Regions from separate parts of the Zhenhengia sp. genome, predicted to be linked through region 3. Evidence: riboswitches for the same ligand, from Rfam matches in the RefSeq annotation. Region 3 holds a riboswitch; each other region holds the start of a gene.

Region 1 (7,624 bases), on a different contig from region 3:
AAGTGCCTGATAAATAGCTCCTGTTACAGCTAAATTAAGCCCTGTTAAAAGAGCCATTAAAATACGTGGAATACGCAGGTTCATAATAACCGTTATCTGGCCCTCACCTACTGCTAGATTCTTCGGAAATCCCAAAAGCTGCTGACTTATAATTTTAAAAACATCTAAGGTCCCTATTTTGGAAACACCTATTGTTACGGAATAGAGACCTAATAGAATAATACTTATAATAAGTAGGCAATATAGAAAACCTATATTGCCTACTTTATAATTCTCCCTTATCCTTTTCATTGCTTACTTTGTTTCAGGGTGAATTATTTGAGCAAGAGCTTCAAAAGCTTGTGCCAAACGTGGACCTTGTCTTGAAATCATAGCATCATCAATCTCATAAATATGCCCTTCCTGAACAGCACGTAAATCTTTATAAAAATCTGTTGTCATAAGCGTTTCTTTTAACCCTTTTCCAGCAGGTATAATAATCATATCTGGATCACCTTCAACAATTTTTTCTTTAGAAATACTCCAACCTTCTACGTCTTTAGCAATATTATCTCCACCTGCAAGCTCAATCATCTGACCGATGAAAGTATCACCGCCTGCTGTTGAATCACTATCTCCTGCCCATACTGCATAATAAACACGAGGTTTTACTTCATCCTCATCTAAATTGTTAATACGTTCTACAACGCTTTCAACTGTTGCTTTCATTTTACTTACAACAGCTTCAGCCTCTTTAGAACGTCCTACTAAAAGACCAATATTCTCAATTGCAGAATATGTGCCGTCAAAGTCCTCTTGTTCATTTAAAAAAGCTACTGGAATATTGACTTCTCTTAATTTATTAATGACTTCATCAGATACATGCGTAGAAGCTACAACTAAATCTGGATTTAAAGCTACAATTGTTTCAATATTAGGATCAGAAGTCCCACCTACTTCTTCTGCTGCTAAAGCTTCTGTTGGGAAATCACAATATCTTGTTCTTCCTACTAGTTTATCTGTTACTCCTAATGCACCTAAAATCTCTGTTGTACTTGGTGCTAAAGAAACAATACGTTCAGGTGCTTGTGTCATAGTAATTTCTGTACCTGTAGAATCTGTAATCGTAACGGGGAAAGCCTTTTCCACCTGCTCAGTTTGTCCCTGCGCACTTTCTTCTCCTGTTACTTCTTTTGGTTGTTGGCTACATCCTACTGTCCCAAATAGCATAGCGCCTGCTAGGCCAAGTAATGTAAGTTGTTTTAAAAATTTCTTCATGTTTTTCCTCCATTATCTACTCATTTTCATATAAAATATGTTTAATAGCTTCTAAGTCAAGATGGTCTCTTAAAATATTAGCAAGCTTGGTGTACTCATGATCTTTAAAACGTGCATAATCCTCTTCGTAACCATTCCTAATTTTAATAGGCCCTTCCATTTTTCCTCTTTTTTGAGCCAATTCCTTAAGAAAAGCTAGTGTAAAATGCACTTGATCAAAGATACCATGTATATAAGTCCCATAAACATCTGCCTCTCTTGCTTTATAACCTTCTATTCTAGAAGCTTTCTCACCTAAACAAGTCTGAATTTCTACAAAAGGCACCACGCCTTCACCTTGCCAAATAGTCTGTCCCATATGGATTTCATAGCCTTCTATATAAGTATCTTTACAGTTTTTAAGTAAACCTGTTTTATTTACAATACATCCACTTACTTGTGTTGTTGTCTTTTCACATTCAAACTGTGTATCGATTTCTAATAGATTAAGTCCTTCCATATGCTCAATATTATTTTCAATATAATACGGATTATAGAGCATACGTCCTAGCATCTGATAGCCTCCACATATACCAAAGATAGCCACTCCTGCTTCTTTAAGTTCCTGCAAGCATTCGTCATAGCCATTCTGTTTCAAATAATTAAGATCCTTAATGGTATTTTTAGAACCTGGTATAATAACAAGATCAGCTTCTTTTAATTCTTCTTTAGCATGTGCATAACTTACATGGACACCATCTAATGAATACAGAATATTAAAATCTGTAAAGTTAGACATATACGGCAGGCGAATGATTTTAATAACTAAATCATTTTCATTTTTTGCTTTTTGTGCATAAAAAATATCACTTACACTATCTTCATCATCAAGTGCTAGCTTAAAATATGGCACCACCCCTAATACGGGTATTTTAATAATATCCTCTAGCATTTTAAGTCCTGGTTTTAAAATCTCTACATCTCCGCGGAACTTATTGATAACCACACCTTTAACGCGCGCCCGTTCTTCCTCTGAAAGAAGTAACAGGGTTCCTGCTAATGATGCGAATACTCCACCTCGATCAATATCGCCAATAAGAATAACTGGTGCATCTACTAGCTCTGCCATTCCCATATTAACAATATCGCCTTCTCTTAAATTGATTTCTGCCGGACTACCTGCTCCTTCTAAAATAATCGTATCAAAGGAAGCTTCAAGCTTTTCATAGACTTCTTTGACTTTATGTTTGAGCTTAGGTTTAAACTGATGATAATCCATGGCTGTCATATCCTTGTACACTTCGCCCTCAATAATATATTGTGCTTTCATTTCACCTGTGGGCTTAATAAGTACCGGATTCATCAAAACAGAAGGCTTAACACCTGCAGCTTCTGCCTGCATAACTTGAGCTCTTCCCATTTCCTTCCCATCTTCTGTAATAAAAGAGTTTAAACTCATATTCTGAGATTTAAAAGGTGCTACCTTATGCCCTTCTTCGTATAAAATACGGCATAATCCTGCAACAAGTACACTCTTACCTACTGAAGATGCTGTTCCTTGAAACATTAAATTAGGCTTTCTCATAAAAACCTCCTTATAAATGGCTACAATAAAAAAAGTTAGCAAGTATCCTCCTTGCTAACTGAAAATATACGTACAGATTTGTGCCTCATTTTACCCATACGTCTTTCCCACCGAAAGAATACGTTTATCCTATAAGGCAGGTCTCCTGGCTAATAGTTCATCCTCCGGTGAGCCTTACCATAACTTTGTTACAGTGGCATCTTTCACCTTTGTCCCTATCAACAGTAGCGGGGGCTGCAGCTTTTAACTTTCCCTATTAAGCTTTTTAAAAGCACCTTATATTCTTGTCTGTTTTCGATTGTCGTGCCTTATCATGACATAAGTTGTATGAATTGTCAAGTATGTACTACTGTTTCTTCATATGAATAAAGATAAGCATATACATTAAAAAGGCAAATAGAAGCATGATTGTGGCCACTGCTATAAAAATATTTACACTGGTAAGGTTTAGAGATGGAATGGCAATAAGAATAATCATGGTAAAATAAAATACTGCTGTACACACTTTACCATACCACAGAGCACCATCTAGCTTTTTACCTTCTCTTAAAAGCACCAGACAGCTAATAGCCATTGTAATTTCTTTAATAACAAATACTATAAGTAACATCCACATCCACTCAAATCGAAACACTAGCACAAATGCAATAGCTGCTTGGGTCAATTTATCTGCGATAGGATCAATAACCTTGCCAAGTTCTGTAACTTGATTAAATTTCCTTGCAATAAAGCCATCTAGAAAATCTGTCAATCCAGATGCAATAATAATACCTGCTGCTCTATAATAATCTTCGGGTCTTACTGCTGTCATATAACACCATATAAAAAGTGGGATAAGTAATATTCTTACATAGCATAAAAGATTAGGAATACTACAAGCTTCTTTCAAAGTTATTTTATCTTTCATTTGTACATAACTTCCCTTCATATATATTCAATAGTCCGCGCTTTAATGCTAGCTTACGCGCAATCTATGAATAAAATATAAAAATCCCCGAAAAGTTTACCATTATCTTAATAACTTTTCGGGGATTACTTATTGAGGTTTAAAGCTTGAACAGCATGTTTCTATATAAATAGCAGCATGACCTGAACCATCTACATCAATACTATTAAGTGTACATTGATGGTCTGCATGATAGGTGCAAGTTGCAACACTGCAGGTTACACTTAAACAAGGGGATTTATATTCTGTGTGCTCTGCTAAGTTACTATACACATCTTGGTTTAAAAAAGTGCCGCAGCAAGTTGCTTCATCTTCTACTGCTCCTTGCCCACCAATAGCCACACGCTGAGCATAGCATACGCGATCATTATTATAAGAACAATTTGTTACACTACAATGTACTTTTGTCATCTTATGTCCTCCTAGCTAAAATACCTATCTAGTAAGCCTTTAAAGGCACAACCATGTCTTGCTTCATCTTTAGCCATTTCATGCACGGTATCATGAATAGCATCTAAGTTTTGCTGTTTAGCAAGTGTAGCAAGTTTCTTCTTACCCTCACATGCACCAAACTCTGCATCTACACGTACTTGCAAGTTTGCTTTGGTATCTGCTTTAACAACTTCACCTAAAAGTTCTGCAAATTTAGCTGCATGGTCTGCTTCCTCATAAGCAATACGCTTATAAGCTTCTGCCACCTCTGGGTAGCCTTCTCTATCTGCTTGACGACTCATAGCTAAGTACATTCCTACTTCACTACATTCACCTAAGAAATTAGCTCTTAAGGCTTCAATAATTTCTGGATCTACACCATCTGCTACGCCAATACGATGTTCATCTGCCCATGTGAGCTGATCATCCATTAGGTTAAATTTACTAGCAGGTGCTTTACAAATTGGACATTCATCCGGTGGCATGTCACCTTCATGAATATAACCACAAATGACACATACGTACTTTTTCATTTGTTCATCTCCTTTTTAATAATGCTTACTACCGTTAGTATTTCCTGCAACTTCTACTTTATACTCTTCTAAAAAAGTTATGAAACAGCTTCTTCACTTGCTTCTTTCTGTACTGGCTTACGTCCTGTAAGAGAAAAATCTTCTAGTACTACTTTTGTTGTATAAACCTTTTCACCTTCTTTATTTATATAGGAATCTGTTACGATTTTGCCTTGCACTAAGATCTGTTGACCTTTTGTAACACTACGAGTAATTAAAACAGCCTGCTTATGAAAAGCTACAACCTCGATAAAATACGTTTTCTTCTCTTTTCTACTCGTACGTTCATGTACTGCTAGAGTAAACTGTGTGTAAGAAACATCTGTATCCTTAGATTTTTTTAGTTCAGGATCCTTTGTTAAATTGCCTAATAAAGTAACTTGATTCATACTAACCTCCTTATATTTTTTCTAAAGTATGGCCTAACCCCTTGATTTTATACAGCTACCTGCTATTTTTTTATATTTTCTAAAAAATAAGCAGCTGTGTTCTTTTTCAACAGCTGCTTATGCTTTATTTCATATTTAAAGGTGGTTTTCTGAAAATATAGCGACCTTTCTTTTCCTCAACTATTCTACCTTCTTCTACCACGTGCATACCTCTTAAGAAGACGTGTTCGGCTCGGCCAATAACTTTAAATCCTTCATATGGTGTATAATCTACATGCTGTAACTGCGTTTTAGCAGAAATCACCCCCCTATAACCCGGATTCCATACAACAATATCTGCATCGCTACCTACAGCTAAAGTACCTTTTTGAGGATACATGCCAAAAAGTTGTGCTACATGAGTACTGAGTAAATATGCCATTTCCTGCAAACTTAAACGTCCTTTTGTTACACCATAGCTATAAATAAGTTGTGGCCTATGTTCAATCCCAGGTATACCATTTGGAATTTGAGTGAAATCATCAATCCCTATTTTTTTCTGACTTTCAAAGTTAAAAGCACAATGATCTGTACTGATTGTCTGGATTTCTCCTTCTTGAATACCTTCCCATAAGGCTTCTTGATCTTGTTTACTTCTAAGAGGTGGTGATAATACATACTTGGCGCTTTCAAACTGCTTTAAGTGATACAGTTTTTCATCTAAAAGTAGATACTGTGGACATGTTTCTACATAAACTCTTTGCCCCCTTTTTCTAGCTCTTCTTATACATTCCAATCCTTTTTGTGTACTCAAATGTACAATATGCACTGGAACATCTACCATATAAGCAATATCTAAAAATCGACTGATTGCTTCAGCTTCTATCATATCTGGCCTAGATAAGGGATGTGCTAAAGGGGTCCTTTGCTCTTGCTCAAGTAGCATTTTTGTATATGCCTTAATGAGATCTCCATTTTCACAATGTACGCCCACTAATCCTCCTAAGTTTTTAGCACTCTTTAGAATTTCATAAATAGCCCCATCATCTAATCTTAAAGCATCATACGCCATATACAGTTTAAAAGATGTAATGCCTGATTCTCGCATAGTAAGTAGCTCACTTTTTATTTCATTATTCCACTCTGTAATAGCCATATGAAAACCATAGTCACAACTGCACTTTTCATCTGTTTTATGACGCCAATTTTCTAAAGCATTTATAAGGGTTTCACCTTTATTTTGGGTAGCAAAGTCTATAATGCTTGTTGTCCCTTGTATGAGTGCTGCTTTTGTGCCCGATTCAAAGTCATCAGCTGTATGGGCCATTCCAGTATCCATATCTAAATGCGTATGTGCATCTATAAAGCCTGGAAACAGAATCATGCCACTTGCATCAAGTATGTGGTCTGCCTTATCAATCTTACCTATTTTTTTTATAACGTTTCCTTCAACAAGTATATCTACAGGTGTATATCGGTTTTGCTCTGCGATAATACCGCCTTTAATCAAGTAAGACATAGCATCACCTCGTTTGTTTTTTCTTTCCTATTAGATTGAAGGCAATATTTGTAACCATTCCTACAATACATACACTTGCTACTGCATCACCAAATACAAACTGTAAAAATGTTGGGAATTTACCAATAATTTCTGTCACAGCTGTCAAACCATACCCTACTGCAAAAGTAATAGAAAGCACTTTTACATTCCCCTCAGAAAAACCAGCTTGTGCAATCATTTTAAAGCCATTTACTAAAATCATACCAAATACCGTTATAACAGCACCTCCTAGCACACTAGAAGGAAGTGCTGCAAAAATAGCACCTACTTTAGGCATAACACTTGCTAAGACCAGAACAGCTGCCCCTGTAGCAATACAGAATTTGTTAACTACTTTTGTCATCGCAATAATCCCTGCATTTTGCCCAAAAGCTGTATTAGGCATACAATTAAAAAGTCCTGCTAACTGTGAACCAATCGCATCTGCTAAAAGTGCTCCTGAATTTTCTGAGGCTGTTGCTTCTCTATTAAAAGCAGCCATTGTAATACCACTTGTATTACCTAATGTTTCGAGTCCTGATACAATATAAACAGCAGCAAAAGCAACAATGGCACCTACCAAAATACCACCAAAAACAGCCGGCAATCCATAAGCTGCTGCAATGGTAGATAAGGTTGGTACAAAAGCAAATGCTGTTCCCATTACAATAGGAAGGCCTGCTCCAATTTGAAACTTATTTCCAAATTTAATAGGATAAAGTTGAACAAATGTGGTAAATCCAGATACTAGCATAGCACATTGAATCATCAGTACACGTTCCTCCATAGGAACCCCAGCAATGCCTGCGACAATTAAAATAGGTGCTAAGTTACCCGTAAACATGGCCAGAACATGCTGAAGTCCTAGTGGCACAGCTACCCCTAAACTTGGTCTTCCATCTAACTGGTAAATAAGTTCTTGATCACTACTACGTTTTAAGTGCA
Region 2 (7,624 bases), on a different contig from region 3:
CTTGTTCTTCCTGCTTTAGGTCTATAGATACAACTTTTCCTATAGCTTCTATCGGTATATCTAATTTTTCTAGCTGCCCTCTTATAAGCCTTTCTATCTGCTCAAAAGATGTTCCTTTTCTACATCCTATTCCTAACGTTAACCCTTTAGGAATGAGCCACAATGTTTCCTTAAAAGGTTTTTTACCCTTATCATATCCAATATAAATACCTATTTCTCCATAGCTACTCTCTAAAACTTGTTTAGGAAGTTTCCCTTCTACAGGGAAATCACTTACAAAACCAATAGTCTTATCCTTCAAAATATCACTTGCTATAGATTTAGCTTTTTTTAAATCTGTTAAAATAAGTCCTCTTTCTACTGCCCATTCATCAACAGCAAAACGCCCCTCTAAATCTGTAGCTGTAGAAATAATGGCTCTTCCACCTATTAAACTTGCAATATACTTGGCACAACCATTAGCTCCTCCTATATGACCTGATACTAAAGGTATAACATTTTGTCCAAGTTCATCTATACATAAAACTGCGGGATCCTTATCTTTACTTACTAGAAAAGGGGCAATAGCACGTACAGCAATCCCTGTTGCTCCTATGTAAATAAGCACTTCATAGTCCTTAAAGTTCATTTTAGTCCATTCTTTTAGAGAACCCTCTACCCCCTTTAGCCCCTCTTCTTTGTATTTAGAAAGATGATAACCCTTGGCATCTTCTAAAAGTTCTCCTAACTTTCTGTTGAGCTTTGCTCCATGTACTGTAAAAGAAATAATGGCATATCTCATTTTGAAGCCTCTCTAAATAAATGGGTAAAAGTAGGGTCATAAAGTTTGGAGCGTTCATATCTATCTCCTAAAAACTCCCCTACTACAATAAGTGCTGTCTTCGTTAAATGGTGCTCCTCTATCATCTGAGGCAACTTTTCAAGTATACCTCTATACACCTTCTCCTCTGGCCAAGTGGCTTTGTAGACAATAGCTACTGGTGTATCTAAGGCATAGCCTCCTTTAAGTAACTCTTCTTTGACCTTGTCAGCTAGACTTATACTTAGGAAAATGACCATAGTAGCACCATGAGATGCCAGTAGAGACAATTCCTCCTTCTCTGGCACAGGCGTACGCCCTCCAGCCCGTGTCAAAATAACAGTCTGACTAACATTAGGCAAAGTATACTCCGCCTTAAGTGCTGATGCCGCTCCGCAAAAAGAACTTACACCAGGTACGACTTCATAATCTGCTCCATAGGTATCTAAAAGATCCATTTGCTCTCTGATTGCACCATAAATACTCGGGTCTCCTGTATGAAGACGAACTATCTTCTGCCCCTTTTTCCATCCTCTAACCATTTCTTCTATCACTTCTTCTAACGTCATAGAAGCGCTATCTAAAATAACAGCTTCCTCTTTACATACTTTGAGTAATTCTGGATTAACTAAAGAACCTGCATAAATCACTAAATCGGCTTCACTAAGTAATCTCTGCCCCTTAACTGTAATTAACTCTATATCTCCTGGACCTGCACCTACAAAATGAATCATTCTATCTCTCCTTTACTACAATGACAGAAAAATAACTACTTTCTTCCACTGTATCTAAACTCTCATGGATTTTTTCATTAGGCATACTTGCACATTCTACTGCCCGTGCTCTTTCATATAAGCCTTTTTCTTTCAGATGCTGTTTAACCTTCTCCATAGATTTACCTGTTTTCATAAGCACCTTAGTCCCTTCTAAATCCAAATAGTCTTCCTTCCCCTTATAAGAAGCAGGGATAATATGTAAACAGTCACTTCCCTCACACAAAGAGTCATTTAAAGCAGCAGCTACACTGCATATAGAAGAGATGCCAGGAATAATTTCTGTTTCATACCCCATCTCTTTTATAAGACGATGAATATACATATATGTAGAATAAATAGTAGGATCACCTAATGTTAAGAAAGCAATATCCTGCCCTTTATCTAAATATCCTTTAAACTCACTTACTACTTCTTCATGCTGTTTTCTTAGGGCTTGTTTATCACGAATCATAGGCATATAGCAATCAATCAGTGTTTGATTCTTAATAAATTCTTTTGCTATATTTAATGCGACCTGCTCTGAATTGCCTGATTTAGGTACTGCAACAACTTGACATTTCTGTATTGTCTCTACTGCTTTATAAGTTATTAGTTTTGGATCTCCTGGACCTACTCCTACACCGTATAATTTTCCCTTCATTTCTACTCCTCCATCTGATAGTCTTTTAATATTTCTAATGCCTTATCAGTCTTACTAATAACGCCCATTTCATTTGAAAACATAATAATTTGTACATTTACTTTATGCTGTACCCTAAAATCTATATGCATTTTTATTTTATTCATGACACTTTGCATGGTACTTTCAAAGCTACCTGCTTCTTTCAAGTGTCTCAATGCTTCTTCTGTTGTTACACTTTCCATAATTCGCTTAATAATATTCGCTTTACATCCACATAAAGCTCCGTGAGCAGCCAGTACTTCCAATCTACCATCTGCATATCTAGAATGGGTATTCATAACTCCTGCTGCTACCTTAACTAACTTACCACTATGCCCGACAACTAAAACTTTTTCAAAGCCTAAATAAGCGATGTAGTCTAAAGCTTCACCTAAATAATTACTGTATTTAACAGCCTTATTTAAATCTAGCCCGAACTTATCCCTTGCAAAGTCCGCTCCATAATTACCAGGACAAATTAAAATGCACTTTTTACCAGCTGCATACTGCACATCTAATTCAGCTTTTATGGTATCAATAAGAGCTGCTTCACTCATAGGTTCTACAATCCCACTTGTTCCTAGTATAGAAATCCCCCCTACTATACCCAATCTAGGATTAAAAGTCTTCTTAGCTACTTCTTCCCCTTCTGGTGCATAAATAATAACTTCTATCCCGCCACTATAACTTACCTCATCACATACTTTTTTTACTTCTTCTCCAATCATTTTGTAAGGCACAGGATTAATAGCAGCACTCCCTACAGGACACGCTAACCCTCTCATAGTGACTCTGCCAATACCAATCCCTCCATCAATATGGACCCCAGCTCCCTTACATCTTCTGACACTTGCATAAATCTTCATACCATGCGTTACATCTGGATCATCTCCGGCATCTTTTACAACAGCACAGCTGACTGCATCCTGACTTCTCTCTATATCACACACTTCTAACGAAAGTGTAATCCCCTTAGGGGTTATAAGCTTAACCTCACTCACTTCTTCATTCATCAAAAGCATTCTAGTAGCAGCCTTAGCGCTAGCTGCTGCACAGCTTCCTGTGGTATATCCATATCTCAATACTTGTTGACCTTTTACAACATATGTATCCATAGGCAAACTCCTTTTTTAGTTATAAAAAAATCTCCCACTACAAGTGGGAGATTTCATGCACGCTAAAATACATAACTGTTTTTCAGTTATGTTTCGCACACCCTCCATCGCTCGTAGAGTTCATAGTGTTTTATTAAAAGGCAGGTCTTCTGACTTAGAATCATCAAAACGATGCCCTTCCCTTCTTTTTTAAGAAAGTGGTTTATCATCGTTTCTCCTCATCACAGCGGCGGGACCGTACAGCAATTGCATCTGTTTCCCTATTAAGCTAGTAAATAGCACCTCTAACAATTATTAAGTTTTTCAAGTAGTATATTAGTGCATCCTCTATGCCTTGTCAATGCTTCCCTTCTTGATGGCTTCTTCTAAGAAAGGACTTATCTGGCCTTTATAAATAAAGGAAAGTCTATGAAGTGCTCTTGTAGTTGCAATATATAAAAGTTGTTTATCAAAAGCTTCTTTATACTTCTCAGCGTTTGCATCATAAACAACGACCCCATCATATTCTAATCCTTTTGCCATATAAATTGGCATAATGAGAATACCTTTTTCAAGTATCGTATCATCTGAAGATAAAATACTAAGCTCTAACTGGTCTTTTAAAGCTTCATAGGCTTCATGTACCTCACCTTTTGTTTTACACAAGATAGCAATACTTTCAAGTCCAGCTGCTTTATAAGTCTTTACCTGATTCACTATCTTTTCATTTAAATCTTCCTCATTATTAGCTTTTTGCATAAGAGGAGCCTCTTCATGTCTTTCAATAGCAATACAAGCCTTTTGATCTTCTCTTAAGTTAATAGCCAACTGATTAATTTCATAAGAAGAACGGTAGCTTTTATTAAGTTCTAGCTTAAGTGCACGTTTAGGATTTAAAAGTTCTATGGCATCATCATAAATCGTATGGCTAGCCTCCTTTTCAATAGTTTGACACACATCTCCTAGAACAGTATACTGTGCACCTTTAAAGAGCTCCCCAAATACTTTGTAATGTATTGGATAATAATCTTGTGCTTCATCAATAACAACCTGTCTAATGCCTTGATAAAGATTAGTACCTTCTATTTTAAGCTTTAAGTAAAGTATGGCAACTCCATCTTCATAAGGTATACACTCTGGTCTTAAAGCGCGTAGGCTATAACGCATCATTTGGAAAGCATTATATGGCATATCAAGTCCTTTAGCTAACTGATTAAAGAGCTTTTCATCTGTAAACATTCTTTTATACACAAAGAAAATATTAACTCTTATAAAACGATTCAGCTGATTGAATACCTCTTGTCTAAATTCATTAAGTACTTCCTTACATCTACGCTCTTCTTCAAAGGCATATGCACCAGAAGCTTCAATTTCTTCTAGTACTTCTTTTCTTTTTTCTTTCTCTAAAGGTTTAATTTTCTCAAGTATAATTCTTTCGATACGATTTAGCCTCTTAACAATAGACATATTAATGGCATTATCTAAGAAATCTTTTTTTAATGTATCCTTATCTACAACAAGTTCCTTATCATAATAAATATCCGTAAATTTAATCATATGTGTTTCACAGTAATCCACCAAACGATCTAAAAGTTCTATATACGCTTTTGAACCTTTAAAAGCAATTGTTTCTCTTACTTTTTTTCTATGCTTACTTCCGATAATATATTCCATTTGACTATTACGATTACGTATACGTAAATGATTTCCAAAATATTTTTCAAAAATATCTTCTACTGTAAAGTGAGCTACATCTTCCTCCCCTAGTTCTGGAAGAACATTAGAAATATATTCTCCAAAAAGATGATTAGGTGATAAAATCATAATCTGATTATGTGTTAAACCACTTTCTAATCTGTCATAGAGCAAAAAGGCCACACGATGCATAGCAATAGATGTTTTACCACTTCCTGCTACGCCCTGCACAATGAGAAGGTCATTTTCCCTATCCCTTATGATCTGGTCCTGCTCTTTTTGAATGGTTTCCACAATATTTTTCATTTTACTGGATGTATTTTTACCTAATGCTTGCTGTAAGAGTTCATCGGTAATCGTTAAGCTACAATCAAAGAAGTACTCTAATTCTCCTTTTTTAATCTCATACTGTCTCTTAAGAGATACTTCTCCTTCAATTTCTCCATAAGGTGCTATATATTTAGCAGGTCCTAATTCACTTCTATAAAAAACACTAGCAATAGGTGCACGCCAGTCATAAGCTAATACCTCATAAGTATCATCATTCATGATATTATGATAGCCCACATAAATAGATTCCTTCTCTTCACCTTCTTCTGCAAAGTCAAAACGTCCAAAATAAGGTTTATCTATCATCTTTTCATATTTTTTTAGTGTTTCTAGTTTATGTTTATACTGAGAGCTTTCAACAGCTTCCATTGTAATATACTGATTAAGCTCAGCCATACGGTCCATCTCATCTGTATAACGTGAGCCCTCTGTATACATTTCTCTTCTAATGTCTACAAGATTTTTTCTCTGTCCTTTTATATCAATACCACAACCTTGAATTTGTTCTTCTAGGAATTCCGTTACACGTTCTAAATACTTTTTTTCTTCTTCTAATGCTGTTTTATATTCGCTCATTTGCCCCATATCCTTCTCTTCTAAAATAAACTCATAATTGTTCCCATGATAACACCGAGTACAGCACCTAGCCATATAATTGCTTTTAACTCTTTATCCATAATATCTAAAATAAGTTTTTCAAGCTCTATCATATCAAAAGCTTTAATTTTATCTTCTACAATCTTTTCAATATTTAGCCCCTCTAGCATATCTCCTAACTGAGTTTCTACAACAGCTGTATACTGCTTCATTAAAATATATTTAATCTTAGGCAAGTATTCTTCTATATGCTCTGCAACAGTTTCAATAGATGCATCTAAAAGCTTATCACCTTCTTTATCAATGACATCATAAATCATATCTTCAGCTTTTTCTTCTATCATCTTGTTAATAAGCTCTTCAATTTTTAATTTAGCAGTTTCGATCATACTATCATTCATAAACATAGCAAACATGCCAAGTTGACCCTTAATTTCTTTACATGCCGACTCTGAAAGACTACTTGCTATATCTAGCTCTACTATCTTTTTATAAGAAAGATCTGTAACTTTTTCTTTTAATGTATCTGATAAGTCCTCAATAACTTTAGGAGTACTCATTTCACAAAGTATCTGCCTTACAGTCTTTTTAGATTGCTTTTGACTTATAAACCATTCTTCTATACCACGTTCTATTTTTGTATACATTTCTTGTGAAAGAAGGTTCTCTTTAAGTGTCTCTTGATTAATAAGTTCTCTAGCTACTACTTCTCCAACGCTATGTGCTATACGATCTCTTTCCTTTGGAATAATTCCTTGGGTAAAAGGCACTCTTTTCCCAAATAAATAAAGGGGTCTTAGTGGTCTAAATAGCATTTTAATCGCAATGCCATTTGTAATATAACCGATTAAGCCACCTACTAAAGGTCCTATTAAAAATTCTAAGTTCATATCCTTCCTCCTTAGATATCCTCTTTTGTCTAGTCTTTTATTATAGCTACCTTATCTTCAAAAAACAATAACCTTTCGCTTTATACCTATACCCTGTTATACTGATAACATTACTTACATTTACTATAACCAATTTTTTATTATTAATAAAGGAGCTATACCATGTCAAAACTTTACTATACTAATCCTTATCAAAAAACTTTTACTGCTGAAGTAGTTTCTATTACTGAAAAAAGCGGAGACTTTCATATTGTTCTTGATCAAACAGCTTTCTATCCCGAAGGCGGTGGCCAGCCAAGTGATACAGGTTTTATAGAAGACTCACCGATCACTTATGTCTATGAAGAAAACGGCACCATCTATCATGTAAGCCCTAAAAAACCAATTAAAATTCATAAGGCGAAATGCCGTTTAGACTGGGCACGTAGACTAGATCATATGCAACAACACATGGCTCAGCATATTCTATCGGCCTGTCTTTTAGATGCTTTCGAGGCTAACACAGTAAGCTTTCATTTAGGTAGGGAAATCTGTACAATTGATATTGATAAAATGCTTACATCTGAGCAGCTTTTAGAAGGAGAACGTCTTGCCAATGCTATTATTAACGAAAATATTCAAGTAGAAATCCTCTATCCTACTAAGCAAGAGCTTAAAAAATTAAATATTAGAAAATCTCTTCCTAAAACTTACGAACCGATTCGTATTGTAAAAATAGGAGACCTAGACATTAATCCTTGCTGTGGTACACATCCTTCTTCAACCATAGAAGTTCAGCTCAT
Region 3 (7,624 bases):
TTTATTTATACGATACATCCTACTTCACAATAAAATAAGGATAGCCATAGGATACTTCTTCATAGATATTAGCATCTATCCCAAATACCTCTTTTAAAATCTCTTTCGTTATAACTTCTTTTGGACTTCCTTCTATAACTTTACAGCCTTCTTTCATAGCTATAATCCTATCTGAATAACGACTGGCTTGATTAATATCATGTAGAACCATAACCACAGTAATGCCCATTTCATCATTAATTCTCTTAATAAGCTCAAGTACTTCATGTTGATGTGCAATATCAAGGTAAGTAGTTGGTTCATCTAGAAGCAGGATTTCAGTTTGCTGTGCTAATGCCATGGCAATCCATGCACTTTGCCTTTCTCCTCCAGACATAGTGGACATCTTACGATTTTGAAGATGGGTAATACCCGTCTCATTAATCGCCCAATCTATAATACGCCAATCCTCTTCCTTTAATCTCCCCATCCAATCCAGGTAAGGATTTCTTCCATAACTTACAAGGTCTCGTACGAGAAAATCATCTGGCACAAGAGGTGACTGAGGCAGAATCGCTAACTTTTTTGCAAGTGTCTTATGGGAGTAGCTATGAATAGATTGGTTATCTATAAAAATATCCCCTGAAGCAATTTTCTTATTCTTGCTCAAAGCCTTAAGCAAAGTGGATTTACCACATCCATTAGGCCCAATAATAGTAGTAATGGTGTGTGGCTTAATACAAAAAGAGAGATCTTTGATTACCATATGCTGTTCATAACCTAAAGTAAGCTTTCTACTTTCTAGCACTCTTAATCCCTCCTCTTAATAAGTATAAGAAAAATGGTACACCAACTATTGCCATAATAATTCCAACTGGAATTTCCATAGGCTCAGCAACTACTCTTCCTATAGTGTCACAAAGCATAAGTACCCCCGCTCCTGTTAAGGCACTTGCTGGTAATAAATATTTATAATCAGACCCAATCAAAATTCTAGAAATATGTGGTACAATTAAGCCCACAAAACTAATGAGCCCCACTACACTTACTGCACTGGCAGCCAAAAGAGAAGTTAATAAAATAAGAATAACGCGTAGCCTCTCCACATTTACACCTAAACTTCCTGCTATCTCATCACCTAATAGTAAGATATTAAGCTTTTTAGAGAGTATCATAGCCACTATAAAACCAATTAAGGCATAGGGCCAAATCCTATTAAAGTCATTCCAAGCCTTAACCGATAAGCTCCCGATAGAAAAACCTAAGGTGTTGTGCACCCTATCAGGAAAAAAAATCAAAATAAGATCTACTAAAGCATTTAATAAAGAAGAAACGGCTAGCCCTGCCAGCACCATACGAAGCGGATTAATCCCATCCTTCCAAGAGAGTATAAAGATAAGTACCGTTGTGAGTACCGCTCCAACAAAGGCTGCTGGCGTCACTAAATACTCATATTGTGGGAATAAAACTAAGCAAATAACAGACATAAGTCCTGCTCCTGATGTAATCCCAATAGTACTTGGAGAAGCCAGTGAATTTCTCATGATCCCTTGCAAAATAGCGCCTGCTAATGCTAGGCATACCCCTACTAACCCAGCTACAAAAGTTCTTGGTAAGCGTATGTTATAAATAATATTATGGTTCATACCACTTTTCTCTACAAAAATAGCCTTTATAATATCCATAGGCCCTACTTTATAAGCACCCAATCCAATACTTATAAATAAACTTACAATGACAAATAGTATAAGTCCTATTAGGACCATTCCCTTGTATCTAGGTGTATCTCTAAAATCCGTTTTCATTATTTGGCTTCTTTCTCAAAAAAATCTCTTCCAAATAAGCAAAAGCTTCATCATAGCGCGCATTTGGTTTGTATACAAATAAATCTTTTGGTAAGTAATGTACTTCATCATTTTGTACGGCTGTTAAAGCATTCCAAGCTGGATTGCTCTCTAAATCTTTTGCGATTTTTGCTTTCACCCCTTCTACATCTCCCATCGTACTAATAAGAATATAATCCGGGTCCGCTTCAATCAATTTCTCAAAGCTAAAAGCTACTCTTGTTTCACCTTCAACTACTATATCTTCAGGTTTTACAATATTCTCTACACCTAATAAGCTTGTCATTTCACCTATAGAGGAATCATCTGTATCTACTTTAATTTCTTTGCTTGTCGAATAAAGTACTGCTACTGAAGGATGCTCTTTATTTTCCTTGGCTCTTTCTATAATCCCTTCACATTTTTCTACTACAGGCATGACTTTCTCTTCAAATAAATCTTCTGTTCCTAGTATCTTACTGAAAATATAAGCATTATTTTGGAAAGCACTATAGGCTTTTGTTGAGGCATCAATCACTACCCATTCAATACCATTTTGATCAAGTATATCTGCAAATTGTGTTTGACTATTCGTTGTATGCATTAAGACTAAATCTGGCTCTAATGCAAGTAAGGCTTCAATACTTACTTTATTAAAAGACCCTAAGTCTGTAATATTCATAGCTTCTGGTGGTACATTAGACTCACCACTTACACGTGCAACAGATTCACCACCTACTAAATACCATAAATCTAATATGGAATTTAACAGCACAACCGTTCTTTCTGGTTTTTTAGTAAGGGTTTTCTCATTACCTTCTCCATCTACAAAAGTTACGGTTGTATCTGTTTCAGCTAAAATAAGTTTTTCATAACCCTTTTCATGCTCTTCTTGTACAGATTTGCTCTCTTGAATGTTCTCATGCTCTTGTACTTGTTCAATTTGAGTTTCTACATCGACACTTCCTTTGGGCTGACTACACCCTACTAGACTTGCACACATTAAAATCCCTGCTAAAACTAAGCTTAACTTCTTCATTTTCTTCACTCCTATAGTTTTTTAGTCATAAAAAAATCTCCTATTTCTAGGAGACGCGTGCAAATCAAGCCCATTAAATCTTTTTAGACTTAATGCGCTTTCATTACACCCTCCATCCATCGTAGAGTTAATGGTGTTTCATTATAGGCAGGTCTTCTGACTTAGGTTCATCAAACTTATCGCCTTCCCTTCTTTCAAAAGTGGCCTTTCTGATAAGCTCTCCCCCTTACAGCGGCGGGACCGTACAGTACTCTCAACTGTTTCCCTATTAAGCTATGTAAAATAGCACCTATAACATTTCTCCATATTACAATTATTTTAATTTAATGTCAATATTTATACTTTTCTTATGCTTAAAACGAGTAGCCTTTTTACCAAGGCTACTCGTTTTAAGTTTTTTCTCTAAAGTTTTATAAGCCTTAATTTTTTTAATGCTGTTATTCTTCTAAACTCTGTAATAAAAGTGCTATCATTTTTGCTACCTCCGCACGTGTTGCCTGAGCTAATGGCGCGAAGTTGCCATGCTCTCTACCATCTATAATATTAGCTGCTTTCATAGCATAAACAGCTTCTCTTGCATAAGCTTTAATGACCTTATCATCTGCAAAAAGCTCTCTCTTTGTAGCGTTGTCCCAAGTATAATGTTGTACCTGGCTCATATAGCGATAGAGCATCACTGCCATATCCTGACGTGTAATGGTCTCTTGTGGGTTGAAGCAAGTACCGCTTCCTTGTACAATCCCCATTACCTTCGCCCATGCTACAGCAGGCATAAACCAATCTATATCTTGAACATCTTGAAAAGTGCTTTCTGTATATAAGCTTAAATCAACTTGACTCATATGAGCTAAAATCTGTACAAACTCAGCGCGTGTTATCCAATCATTTGGTGCAAAAGTCGTTTCTGTCTTTCCTTTAATCAGACCTTTTGCCATAAGATATTCGATATACTCTTTGGCCCAACTTGTCTCAATATCTGTAAAGAGATAAACTGGTGCTCCTTCTTCCTTAGGTTCTTTATAAAGGACTATAAATTCGCCACATTTACTGGTCCTAAATAGAACTGTCTTGGTATCTTCATCATAAAGGCTACCTTCTATAAGCTGTAACTGCTCATCTTCTGTAACCCAGTATACTTTCAAGTACTCAGGTTCTTGCGTATCCTTAAGCTTATAAGGCACAGCAACTTCTATCTTCTCTTCTCCTAAACTTAAACTATCTTTTTGAGCTGTTTGTAAGTTAAAGACCAAGATAGTACCCTCACCTATTTGTTCTTTAATTTCTTGGCTTAGATCCTTTTGATGCAATTGTTTAAGCGTAAAATCAATTGCCTTTTCATCTGCCTCTTTAACCATTTGCTTAAGTGCCTTTTCATCTAATGTAAAGGTTGCCCACTCTGTTACAATCTGCAACGTAGTATGCTGTGTTTGACCTAAAGCTTCTACAACTTCACTTGGTAATTTTAGACTTATACCTACTGCTTCATCTGGTAACTCCACTTTAATTTGTGCTAGGCTATCTTCTTTATCGTTACTTTGAAGTTGATTGATAAACTGTGTTTTCTGATTAAATTCAAAGGTAAAGTAAGCTGTACCTCCTTGGACTTTTACAGGTCTTAGCGTAACTGTTGCAGATTGCCCTACTACATTTCCGCCATCTGTATTACTTCCCCAATGTTCTGAGTCTTCTTCCTTCATATAATCATCTGTATAATGCCACACAATATGATCTCCCTCATAAACTGGATACTGCCTTAAACCATAAAGTGGATGGGCTCCATTAACTGTATACATCCATCCTGAATGAATACCATTACTAAATTCTCTTAGCCATTCGCCTCTTGGTGACTGAATCCCTCCAATATACCCCGGCTGTGATTCATCATAGCTTAATCCTGCCTCACTTAGCGCTTTATGGAAAACATCAAATACAACAGAACCTTCTGGTACAGTAATTGACCTTTCTGGTATCCATGTCTCAAAGTCTACATGTTTATCTGCTGTTTCATGAACGGAGTCACCTATCAGCTCAAAGGTAACCGTAATCATTTCCTTATCATCTGGATCTGGGTCTGGCCCTGGCGTACTTACCTCTTGAAGCTGTTCATGTGCTAGAATAATGGCTTGACATCTTTCATAAATCTCATGAGCTGTTGCATTAGCATTATGCGTTACAATAGTAAGAGCCATTGCCTCATTTTCAAAGACTTTAAAGCTCTCAGCTGTATAAAGTGCACAATCTGTAAAGTAAGGAAGTTTATGAGAAGTCATTTTCTCTATAAGTTCTTTGAGTCTAAAGTAATGCTCACCATACCCTTTAATCTTTCCTTCAGGTACCCTCATAGCTTCATTATAAGTCCACCTTAAAGCCTCTACTTGTTCTTTAGGACAACTAGTTACATCTCCCTCCAAAATCAGCTTTGCTTGTTCTATCACACCATCTAAGTGCGCTCTTGTTAAATATTGTCTTTGCCATACATTTGTTCCTTGGACAATAGTGCCTAGTGCAATAATGGCGTCTTTGTCAAAATCCTTAAAATCCATATTAGGTATTGTTATAAATCTTCCATCGTCTAACTGGGCTTTTTTAATAATATCGAGTGGATTTTGCCCTGCTATGCTCCATTTCTCACTTGTTACATCTTCTCCAGCTGCCACTAGCCCTGCTACCACACAAGAATGGGTATTAATATTTTGGTTTTGGTATTGTATATGGTCAAAGGTACTACGGTATTCCCCTTCTTGTACCTGCCGATCTTTGAAGGAATCAATAATCTCTTGCATTTCTGCTTGACCAACAACATCTTTATGATTTTGAATACCAATAAGTGCCCAACCTCTCATATCTAAATCAAAAGTATCATCAGCAGCTTGATCTTTTACAATATTAATGAGCGCCTCATTATACGTAGCACCTGCTGCATCTAGTGCATACAACGCCCAAATATTGTTAGCATAAGGTCCGTAAACACCTCCTATTTTTTCTAAAGCCTGCAACTTTTCTACATAATTAATGCCTTTATAGTTATAAGGATTTTCTCCCATAATCACCAATTGTAAAATAATAGCTGCATAATCTGTTGCTTGATAAGTGCCGAAATCACCATTCTTATGAGTAGTCACATCATAAACTTTATAATCTGTCAAATCAACACCTGCACTTGCTAGTCTAAAAACACCCCAATAGCCTTGTCGTGAAATATCTTTTCCATACTCTTTTTCCATTCCCTTAAGTGTCTTATCTAAAATAAGTTTAGCTTCTTCCTGAGCTATTGAAGTTTCAGCAGTTATCCTCTGTACTGTTTCTATACCTTCTAATTCTAGGCTAAACATCTTAGGTACGACATCTTCTTGTGGATCTCTGAGTTCTAACTGCTTATAAGCCTCTATTACATTCCGAACACCTTCTATTAATTGATGACTTGTTATCTCCTCTTTCTCAAATAATGCATTTAAATCTGCCTTAGCTTGTTTATAGACTGCATAACTTTCAGGTGTATAAAGTTCTTCCTCATTCAAACTTGTGCTTGCTAACATATCCTTTAATGCTTGTTGTAAAGCAAAGTATCGCTCACCATAACCTTTGATAGAACCTTGTACCACTAAGATACTATTCATATTGTCATACGCTAGTTTAAGTGATTCTACACAGGATTGATCATAGATGCTTAAATCTGTTTTAAGTAATGCATTGACTCTATCTCCTAAATTCTTAACCTTATTAGCATCTAAATCCATTCTTTGCCAAATATTACTTTCTTGTACTAAATCACCTAAAGCAATGATCCTAGCAAGGTTAATGCTCTCTAATTCTCTACCTAGAATATCTATAGGATCTTTCTCTTCCCATACATAAGGTGCCCTACTTAAATCTTCACCTGCTACTACAAGCCCCATAACAACATAGGCATGTGTCTCCAAATCAAAGTTTTCGCCCTCTTTAAAGGTACCTGCGTCACTCCCCGTTCTCACTTCATAAGCTTGCACTATACGTATCATTTCATCTAATGTTGTCTCCCCTACTTCCTCTTCATGCTGCATAAGTGCAACTAGGCTTAACCCTTTAGCCTTTAAAGGTGCTTTTTCACTATGGATTACCTCTACAAGCTGGTCAATTTGCTTTTGTGAGACTTTTGCCCCTGCTGCATCTAAAGCTAAAACTGCCCAAGCTCCTTCATCATCTACACCTAGGATAGGGTGTACTTGTAAATAATCTTCTAATAGCGCTATATAATTAATACCTTCATAATAGTAGGGATTTTTTCCTTCTAAAATAAGCTGCATGATTACGCCTGCATAATCTGTGGCTGTATACTGTGTAAAGTCTCCATCCTTATGATTTTTAACGTCATACAAAGTATATTCAGAGTTATCTTGATTACTACTTGCAAGAACAAAGGTACCTCTATAATCTAAACTTGAAATATCTTTACCATAAGTATTATAAAAACTTTCAAATACCTTACCTAAAAGGATTTCTTCTTTAGGTTGTTCAGTCCCCTCTACACTGATAACATAAGTCTTTTGCTTTTCTACGTCACCATTTGTAAAGGTTGCAGTCAGTGTAACCTGTGTCGTATAACTTGGCTGCACCACTTTTCCATCAGGCGTAATAATTTCTTCATGGTTACTCTCCCAACTAATCGTAGTGCCCTGTACCCCTTGTGTAGGCAAATCTATATCCACCTTCGTTACATGGGGAACCTCTAATCCACGTAGTGTTTCTAAGATAGAGCGTACAGACTTAGCTTGTGGTGTAACAATACGTCTCCAAGAAACTTCTC
Region 4 (7,624 bases), on a different contig from region 3:
CAGCAGATAGTACAAAAGATTTAGATATGACGAGCCTAACAGGAATTGCTTACTGCAAAGAAGTATGTCATCATACTTACTATGAAGATAATGGGATGGATAGACAGGTACATTTAGAGGGGCATGTAACAGAAGTTGAAATTAAAAAAGAAAATAATCATTTTAATATTAAATTGAAGAACGCACCTTGTTCTGTCCTTAAAAAATTAGCTTTAACACTTTTTGATAATGAAACAGAAACAATTACAGGTATACAATACGACATCTAGCGAATAATAAACAGGTATATTAGTTATAAGGAGCAAACTATAATGAACATACCTATGAAAAAAATCGCAATCATCTTACTTAGTTTGATGGTCGTTAGTACAGTAAGTTATGCTAAAGACCGACCTAAAGAAAATTATGAAGCTTATACAAAAACATATGGAAAAATACTAAAGACCATGCATAAGGAGCTAAAAAAAGCTCCTAAAACAGGAGATGTCACCATAGATTTTCTCTATGAGCTAAGTAGTCACCACAAAGGGACCTTGGCCATGGTAGAAAATGAGTTAACTAATGGAGATAATCCCGTTATTTGGCAGTTTGCTAGAGGTATTAAACGTACACATTATAAACGAAAAGATCAGATGGAGCTCCTTATTAAACAACTTAAAAAAGAAAAGCTAGTCGATAAGGAGAAAGAAGCGCAGTATCTAGCTCAATATGAAGGTATTATAAGTGAAATGCTTAAGGAAATGGAACAAGCAGATTGCACAGAAAATGTAGATAAAGCTTATCTGCTTCAGATGATAGCAAGTCATAAGGCAACCAACAAACTAGCTGAGCAGTTTGTGCAGTATAGTTCTAATATTACTGTACAGGAAATTGCCACTAAAATGATAGAGCGTCAGACGAAAGAATTGAAACAAATGGAGAAGTTTGTAAGAGAGATAAGGTAAATAGGAAAAATTAAAAAGAGATATACCAAAACGAGTTCATTGAACTGGCTTGGTATATCTCTTTCTTTATATGCTGCAATAGAAGATTCTTTAAGATAAAATGAAAAGAGCAAAAATAAAAGCGTACTGCTAATACAAATGCAGTACGCTTTTATTTTAAGTGAAATATACGACTAAGTTCCTTACGGGCGTGGGAGATGGAGACGGGTAAGCCTTCGATAGGAAAGCCATCCTTAGTCTTAAGGAGTTCCATAAGGTGTCCGATACGAGGTAGCCTTAAATGGATTTGGCGAAGTAGAGAAGGCTTGTTAAAAATTTCATCAGGAGAGCCACATCCTACTATCTCACCTTGATTAAGTAAATAAATATAATCACAGTACATAGGTACAAGATCCATATCATGGGTAGCGATAAGGATTGCAATCCCTAAATCTTGTTGAAGCTCACGAATAAGTTGCATGATTTCACTAACGCCTTGAGGGTCAAGCCCAGCTGTAGGTTCATCTAAAATGAGGACTTCAGGTTCCATAGCAATAATGCCTGCTAGGGCAACGCGCTTTTTCTGACCGTAGCTTAAGCTATGGGTGGGCTTTTGACGGAGCTCATAGGTACCTGTGCGTTTTAGAGCATTTTCTGTTCTAAGATGTGCCTCGCTTTCAGGAATACCTAGGTTGACTACCCCGAAGGAGACATCTTGGTACACACTGGCTGAGAAAAGTTGGGTGTCAGGATCTTGGAATACGATACCTACAGACTGTCTAAGCTGGTTAAGAGACTTAGAGGAGTAGGAAATAGGTAAATTTTTATGATAAACTTGACCCGAAGTAGGCTTTAAGATGCCGTTTAGATTAAGGAATAAGGTAGATTTGCCTGCGCCATTTCCACCAAGGATACCAGTTGTTTTTCCTTTTTGTATTTGTATAGATAGGTCCTTTAAAGCAGGGGTACCATCAGGATAGTTGAAGCAAAGTTGTTTAGTCTCCATAATAATGTTTGCTGACATAGTGCTACCTCCCAAGTAAGAAATTTTCAAATGCAATAAGTCCTAGGAGGATGGCTTCAAGTATAACAAAATAAAGATAGTTAATCTTTTTATAAGCATCTTCATTAAGGACTTTTAAAGAGCCTGTATACCCTCGGCATTCAAGAGCAGTATAGAGGTGATTATTTATCTTAAGCGTGCGGATAAGAATAGTGCTTAGAAGCATGCCAAGTGACTTAATACCCAATCGAAAGCTTTTATAACCAAGTCTTGAAGCCTGCGCAGTGTGCATTGTAAAAGCTGTATCAATAAGAACAAAGATAAAGCGATAAATTAGGCTCATCATTTCAATAAGAAAGGTTGGACATTTAACTTTTTCAAATACCCTTAGAATATCTGTCATAGGAGTAGATAAGCATAAAAAGTATAGGCAGCTTACACTTGCAAATACCTTAAAAAACAGTATGAACACTGTTTGTAAGCCAGAACTTGTAATGCCCACATAAAAGTTGCCTATAGGAAGTGATACTAAGTAAACAGAGGCATCACTGGAAAACTCAAATAATAAAGTAAGGATACTTAGTAGTAAAAAGGTAAGGGGGATCGTCATAAGTTTAAGGTATAAACTCATGACGATATGCCCCTTATAAATGGTAATCCAACTCATTAAGGCAATGACAAAGCAAAACATTATAATAGAGCTTGAACAAAGGCAGGTTATAAGGAGTAGAAAAGTGAGAAGAACTTTCTGAGTAGGATCAAGAGGCCTTAAGGTGGACATATAGGCATATTTATCAATATCTTTCATCGCTTAATCTTCTTTGGCTTTGCTGTGCCCTTTAAGATAACCAAATCCGTAAGCTAGGATACTTGCACCAAAGGCTGCCTGAAGGGCAAAGAGTAAGCTTTCAATTTCACCGCTAGCAGGTTCGATAAGTGGTTCGAACCAAGGTTCATAGTCTGTAGCGATTTGCGTGATAGCTGTTTCAGCCTCACCATCGGCTCCGCCAAACTCCGCGTTTTTTACAAGAAATAAAGGAGAAAAGCTAATAATTACAACAAGTACAATAAGTAAGATATTCATTTTTTTCTCAGACATCATTAATCCTCCTTTGAAAGTCTGCCTAAACTGATAAGACCTTCTTGGCTATATTTTTTTAGAGCATTAATTACAACAACAGTTAAAAGGCCTTCGCTGATAGCTAGTGGTATTTGAGTCATAGCAAAAATTCCGAGGAACTTAAGAAGTGATTCCATAAAGCCGCCAGTTTGGGCTGGAAAGGCGAGGGCGAGCTGAATAGATGTCATAACATATGTAAGAAGATCTCCTAACATAGCAGCTAAAAAGATAGCAAACCACTCAGGCATTTTAGTTTTACGAAGTAATTTATAGATAAAATAAGCTGCAAAAGGGCCTACGATTGCCATAGAAAATACATTAGCGCCTAATGTAGTAATACCACCATGGGCCAAAAGTAGCGCTTGAAACAATAAGACAATACCACCAATAACTACCATTACAGTAGGTCCAAACAGAATAGCACCGAGGCCTACACCTGTAGCGTGGGAACAGCTTCCTGTTACAGAAGGAACTTTTAGTGCTGACAGTACAAAGGCAAAGGCACCAGCCATAGCAAGCACGAGTTTAGTTTTAGAGTCTTCTTGAAGTGTTTTTTTCATAGAAATAATACCTGCTATGAAAAATGGTAGGCATAAAATTCCCCAGCCAATACTCCAGCCTACAGGAAGGAAACCTTCCATAATATGCATAGCCTGTGTATTCATAGTGACTAATCCTGCTACAAAGCAAAATACTCCAAAAATTGGTAACTTTCTTTTCATGATTACATCTCCCTTTTATGATAAATTTTAAAATGAATTGACGCAGTCTAAGGCATGATTTACAAAGAGTTTTTGAATTTCTTTATCTTCACCAAGGCCTTGTAACAAGATTTTAGACTGAATTCCATGTTGTGATAGGATAATCTTCCAAGAATCTTCTTCGTCTCCAGCCATATCGTTGATGGCATGGTCACCTGCCACAAGCATAAAAGGTGCGAGGTAAACCTGAGTTATACTGTCTTTTTGAAGTTTATAAAGTACTTCATCAAGTGTAGGATAGCCTTCCACAGTGCCTACATAAATAGGCGCGCCTAAATGATGGAACATATATTCCAGAGCGCAGTAGGCGGAAAAGGACTCATGGTAAGTACCATGCCCCATAAAGACTACACCTTCATGTTCTTTAAGTTTAGGCAAGCTGTTTAAAGTAGCAGAAACAGCGGCTTTGTAATCATCAATAGTCGTTAAAAGAGGTCTACCAAAATGGAGTTTTTTAAACTTCGCCTTAAAAGGTTCAATCTGCCTTTTAAGTTTGTCATACTCTTCTCCACAAATAATATGTAGAGATTGAATCAGCACCTCATCATAACCAGCTTCATAGATTTTCTGTAGGGCCTGGGAAGCATTATCAATATATAAACCGTCCCTAGAAGCAAGCTTGCGAATAATCATTTGTGAGGTGTAGGCCCTAAAGAAATCATAATCTTTAAAGGTTTTATGGAGTAGATTTTCGCAAGGTTCGATTGTTTTTTTTCGTGTGTCTTCATAGCTCGTGCCGAAGCTCACAACAAGTAAAGCTTTTTTTGACATAATCAGTCTCCTTCTTTGTTGAGTTTTAAATCGCAAGAAGGAAGGCAATAAAAAAAGCTCCCCCGAAGGAGAGCTTATGTATATTTGTGCATAACAAAAAAAGCACAAAATACATATTACCTCCTTTCCCACCGAAAGGGTAATTCTCATTTTAGGTAGGTCTCCTGGCTGACGTATCATCCCTCTTATTCACCTTCCCATACAAAAAGTACAGTGGTTAAGGTAAGCCTTACGAATAAGAAGTCCTCGTCTACAGTAGCGGGGGCTGCAGTGTATCACACGTTTCCCTATTAAGCTAAAGTAGCGCCTAAAATGTCTTTGCTTAAATATATGATGTTATTCGATTGAATATGTCCAGTATAGCGAAAAAAATGTTGAAAAACTAGTCCTAATTATTCGAGAATCATTTTATCCTTAATTTTAATGTCCCAAGTTCCAACGCTTCCAGAAGTCATAAGAGAACCAAGTCTAAAATCATCATTTAATTTATCCCCTTTTTCTACATCATCGTAGAATTGTTTATCAACAGGGATAGCAATCTCCACTTTATTCATAGAATCTTTAATATGGTCATTAATATCAAGGCTTAAGTGAGACTGTTTTACTTCAATAACAACAACGTAGCGAGGACCATTGTCAGTATTATAAAGTCTAGAGATTTCACGGTCAGAAAGGGATTTGCCACAGCCAACTAAAGTAAAGAGAGAAAAGAGGCTGATAGAGGCAATAAGAAAAGCTTTTTTCATATGAGTAGCTCCTATCTTAATTAGTTTAGATAATCCTATTATAGCATATTGACTAGGTGACTATAAAACTCTATAATGAATCAAATATTAAAAATATTTTAGCATACAAATAAAAGGAGTACATGTTCGTGACGTATCATATAACAGAAATGAAAGAGACAGATTGGTTAGGTGTAGCAGATATTTATAAGCAAGGTATTGATACAAAAATCTCTACTTTCCAAACAGAAGTCCCTACTTATAAAGTGTGGGATGAAGGACATATTCAAAGCTGCAGATTTGTAGCCAAGGAAGAAGATAAAGTAGTGGGATTTGTAGCTATAAGCCAATCCTTTGAGCGCTATGTCTATAGAGGAGTAGTAGAACTTAGTATTTATATTCATAAGGACTACAAAGGTAAGGGCATAGCTTCTGCTTTACTTGAAAAACTTATTATGGAATCCGAGAAAGAAGGATTTTGGACACTTGAATCTCTGATTATTAGAGAAAATGAAGCAAGTATAGCCTTACATAAGAAATGCGGCTTTAGAGAAGTAGGTTACAGAGAAAGATTCGGACAGATGGATAACGGCAAATGGCATGATGTAGTGATTATGGAAAGAAGAATTGCAAATTAAAGAATAGATTTAGGGAGAGGGAAAAATGGAGAAGAAGGTACAGGGTACAATTTACTATGTAGATAGTCACAAGGGAAGTGACAACAATCAGGGTACAAGTGTAGATAGGCCGTGGCAGACATTAGAACCTATCAATGCACAATCCTTTAAGCCGGGAGATAAAATTTTATTTGAAGCACATGGCACATGGTGCGGTGGACTGAAGGTGCGAGGTAGTGGACAAGTAGGGGCACCTATTGTAATAGATAACTATACTTATGAAGGGGGTAAATTACAGGTAGGTGTGCCGCAGGTAAGACCACTGATAAAAGGAGCGGGTAAGGTCCTTTATACTCTATGGCTTCATAATGTAAGCTTTTGGGAAGTGAATCATTTAGAAATCACTAACAAGGGAGAAGAGCCTTTAGCGGGGCGAACTGGCGTTATGGTAAGCGGAGATGATGATTTTGATCAAGCAGACGGAAATGCTTTGGAGCACCTTTATCTTAATCATCTCTATGTACATGATGTAAATGGTGATGCAACGACTAAAGATGGACATAACGGAGGTATCTACTATAATATTTTTGCTACAGATCAGGATAGGCCTATTAAGTTTAAAGACGTACGCGTTCAAAATTGCTATGTTAAAGATGTAGCCAGAACAGGAATATCTGTAGGCTCTACAAGGTGCCTAGGACTAAGTAGTAATTTAAGTCATCACACACCAGAAGAATTGAAGCAATATATGCATGAAGAAGTACTCATTAGAAATAACTATGTAGAGCGTTCAGGTGGGGATGCTATTGTTCCTCAATATTGTTATGAACCACTTATTGAGCACAATGTATCTCAAGAAGCAAGTATTGGAACACAGTCAGATCCTAATCTTATGTATAATGCAGCTATATGGCCATGGCAGTGCTATAGAGCTTTATTCCAGTATAATGAAGCTTTTGGAACCTATCTTAATGGAGATGGACAGGCTTATGACTGTGACTTCTCATGGGGAACCACTTATCAGTACAATTATAGCCATGACAATGAAGGTGGCTTTATGCTTGTATGCCAAGACAATACCATTGATTCAGTGGTGAGGTATAATATTAGCCAAAATGATAGACGCTGTTTATTTATGACTTCCAATAAAGAACCTGCCTATATTTATAACAATACATTTTACATAGGAGAACACTTAGATACAAAGATTTTCTCCAATGACCATGGACCTATGGTATGTTGGAATAATATTTTTTATAAAGAAGGAAAAGCGCAGTTATTAGATTGGCATGAAGAAGATGTAACCTATGATACCAACTTGTATTATGGCTTTAGCAATATACCAGAAGATGCTCATTCAATAGTAGAGGATCCATTATTTATATCAGCAGGGGTAGGCCAGACAGGTAATCTAGCAGAAGGACCTACACTTGATACCTTACAAGGATATAGTTTACAAGCTGATTCACCTACTCTTTATAAAGGCAAGGCAATCAAGCAGCATATGCTACCAGCTACAAGTAGATTCATAGAGGAAGATTTTTATAATCAGCCTATAAAAGATAGACCTACATTGGGAGCTATTGAATATGGACTTTCTACTTACACGCCTGAAACGGCTAAAGCCTACACAGATTACCAAAAACAATTAAAGCATTATAAGACAATTATTAGAAGTGGTGTTTTATCAGAAGACGCTATCGG

What was found. A riboswitch is a leader RNA that binds a small molecule or an ion and turns the genes downstream of it on or off. The one in region 3 is predicted to bind cobalamin.
Region 1: linked by a shared signal. The riboswitch ahead of ACLTBU_RS15520 (cobyric acid synthase) and the one ahead of ACLTBU_RS09655 (ABC transporter substrate-binding protein) in region 3 are both predicted to bind cobalamin.
Region 2: linked by a shared signal. The riboswitch ahead of cbiD (cobalt-precorrin-5B (C(1))-methyltransferase CbiD) and the one ahead of ACLTBU_RS09655 (ABC transporter substrate-binding protein) in region 3 are both predicted to bind cobalamin.
Region 4: linked by a shared signal. The riboswitch ahead of ACLTBU_RS12475 (sirohydrochlorin cobaltochelatase) and the one ahead of ACLTBU_RS09655 (ABC transporter substrate-binding protein) in region 3 are both predicted to bind cobalamin.

What each region holds. Positions count from the first base shown of each region.
Region 1 covers NZ_JBKVCH010000018.1:22,942-30,565, reverse strand. The annotation lists gene ACLTBU_RS15530 (FecCD family ABC transporter permease) at 1-291, opposite strand, end outside; gene ACLTBU_RS15525 (ABC transporter substrate-binding protein) at 295-1,257, opposite strand; gene ACLTBU_RS15520 (cobyric acid synthase) at 1,274-2,821, opposite strand; cobalamin riboswitch at 2,939-3,115, opposite strand; gene ACLTBU_RS15515 (CDP-alcohol phosphatidyltransferase family protein) at 3,168-3,728, opposite strand; gene ACLTBU_RS15510 (DUF1540 domain-containing protein) at 3,858-4,178, opposite strand; gene ACLTBU_RS15505 (NADH peroxidase) at 4,190-4,732, opposite strand; gene ACLTBU_RS15500 (single-stranded DNA-binding protein) at 4,810-5,160, opposite strand; gene hydA (dihydropyrimidinase) at 5,285-6,658, opposite strand; gene ACLTBU_RS15490 (uracil-xanthine permease family protein) at 6,663-7,624, opposite strand, start outside.
Region 2 covers NZ_JBKVCH010000003.1:223,939-231,562, forward strand. The annotation lists gene ACLTBU_RS05150 (cobalt-precorrin 5A hydrolase) at 1-781, opposite strand, end outside; gene cobM (precorrin-4 C(11)-methyltransferase) at 778-1,533, opposite strand; gene cobI (precorrin-2 C(20)-methyltransferase) at 1,535-2,215, opposite strand; gene cbiD (cobalt-precorrin-5B (C(1))-methyltransferase CbiD) at 2,218-3,351, opposite strand; cobalamin riboswitch at 3,473-3,652, opposite strand; gene ACLTBU_RS05170 (HelD family protein) at 3,679-5,931, opposite strand; gene ACLTBU_RS05175 (DUF445 domain-containing protein) at 5,952-6,842, opposite strand; gene ACLTBU_RS05180 (alanyl-tRNA editing protein) at 7,005-7,624, shown strand, end outside.
Region 3 covers NZ_JBKVCH010000007.1:128,411-136,034, reverse strand. The annotation lists gene ACLTBU_RS09665 (ABC transporter ATP-binding protein) at 20-787, opposite strand; gene ACLTBU_RS09660 (FecCD family ABC transporter permease) at 774-1,784, opposite strand; gene ACLTBU_RS09655 (ABC transporter substrate-binding protein) at 1,768-2,841, opposite strand; cobalamin riboswitch at 2,970-3,149, opposite strand; gene ACLTBU_RS09650 (S-layer homology domain-containing protein) at 3,279-7,624, opposite strand, start outside.
Region 4 covers NZ_JBKVCH010000011.1:80,022-87,645, forward strand. The annotation lists gene ACLTBU_RS12445 (TIM-barrel domain-containing protein) at 1-269, shown strand, start outside; gene ACLTBU_RS12450 (DUF305 domain-containing protein) at 312-944, shown strand; gene ACLTBU_RS12455 (ATP-binding cassette domain-containing protein) at 1,096-1,947, opposite strand; gene cbiQ (cobalt ECF transporter T component CbiQ) at 1,952-2,734, opposite strand; gene ACLTBU_RS12465 (energy-coupling factor ABC transporter substrate-binding protein) at 2,738-3,025, opposite strand; gene ACLTBU_RS12470 (energy-coupling factor ABC transporter permease) at 3,028-3,768, opposite strand; gene ACLTBU_RS12475 (sirohydrochlorin cobaltochelatase) at 3,796-4,578, opposite strand; cobalamin riboswitch at 4,715-4,904, opposite strand; gene ACLTBU_RS12480 (hypothetical protein) at 4,971-5,324, opposite strand; gene ACLTBU_RS12485 (GNAT family N-acetyltransferase) at 5,453-5,941, shown strand; gene ACLTBU_RS12490 (hypothetical protein) at 5,967-7,624, shown strand, end outside.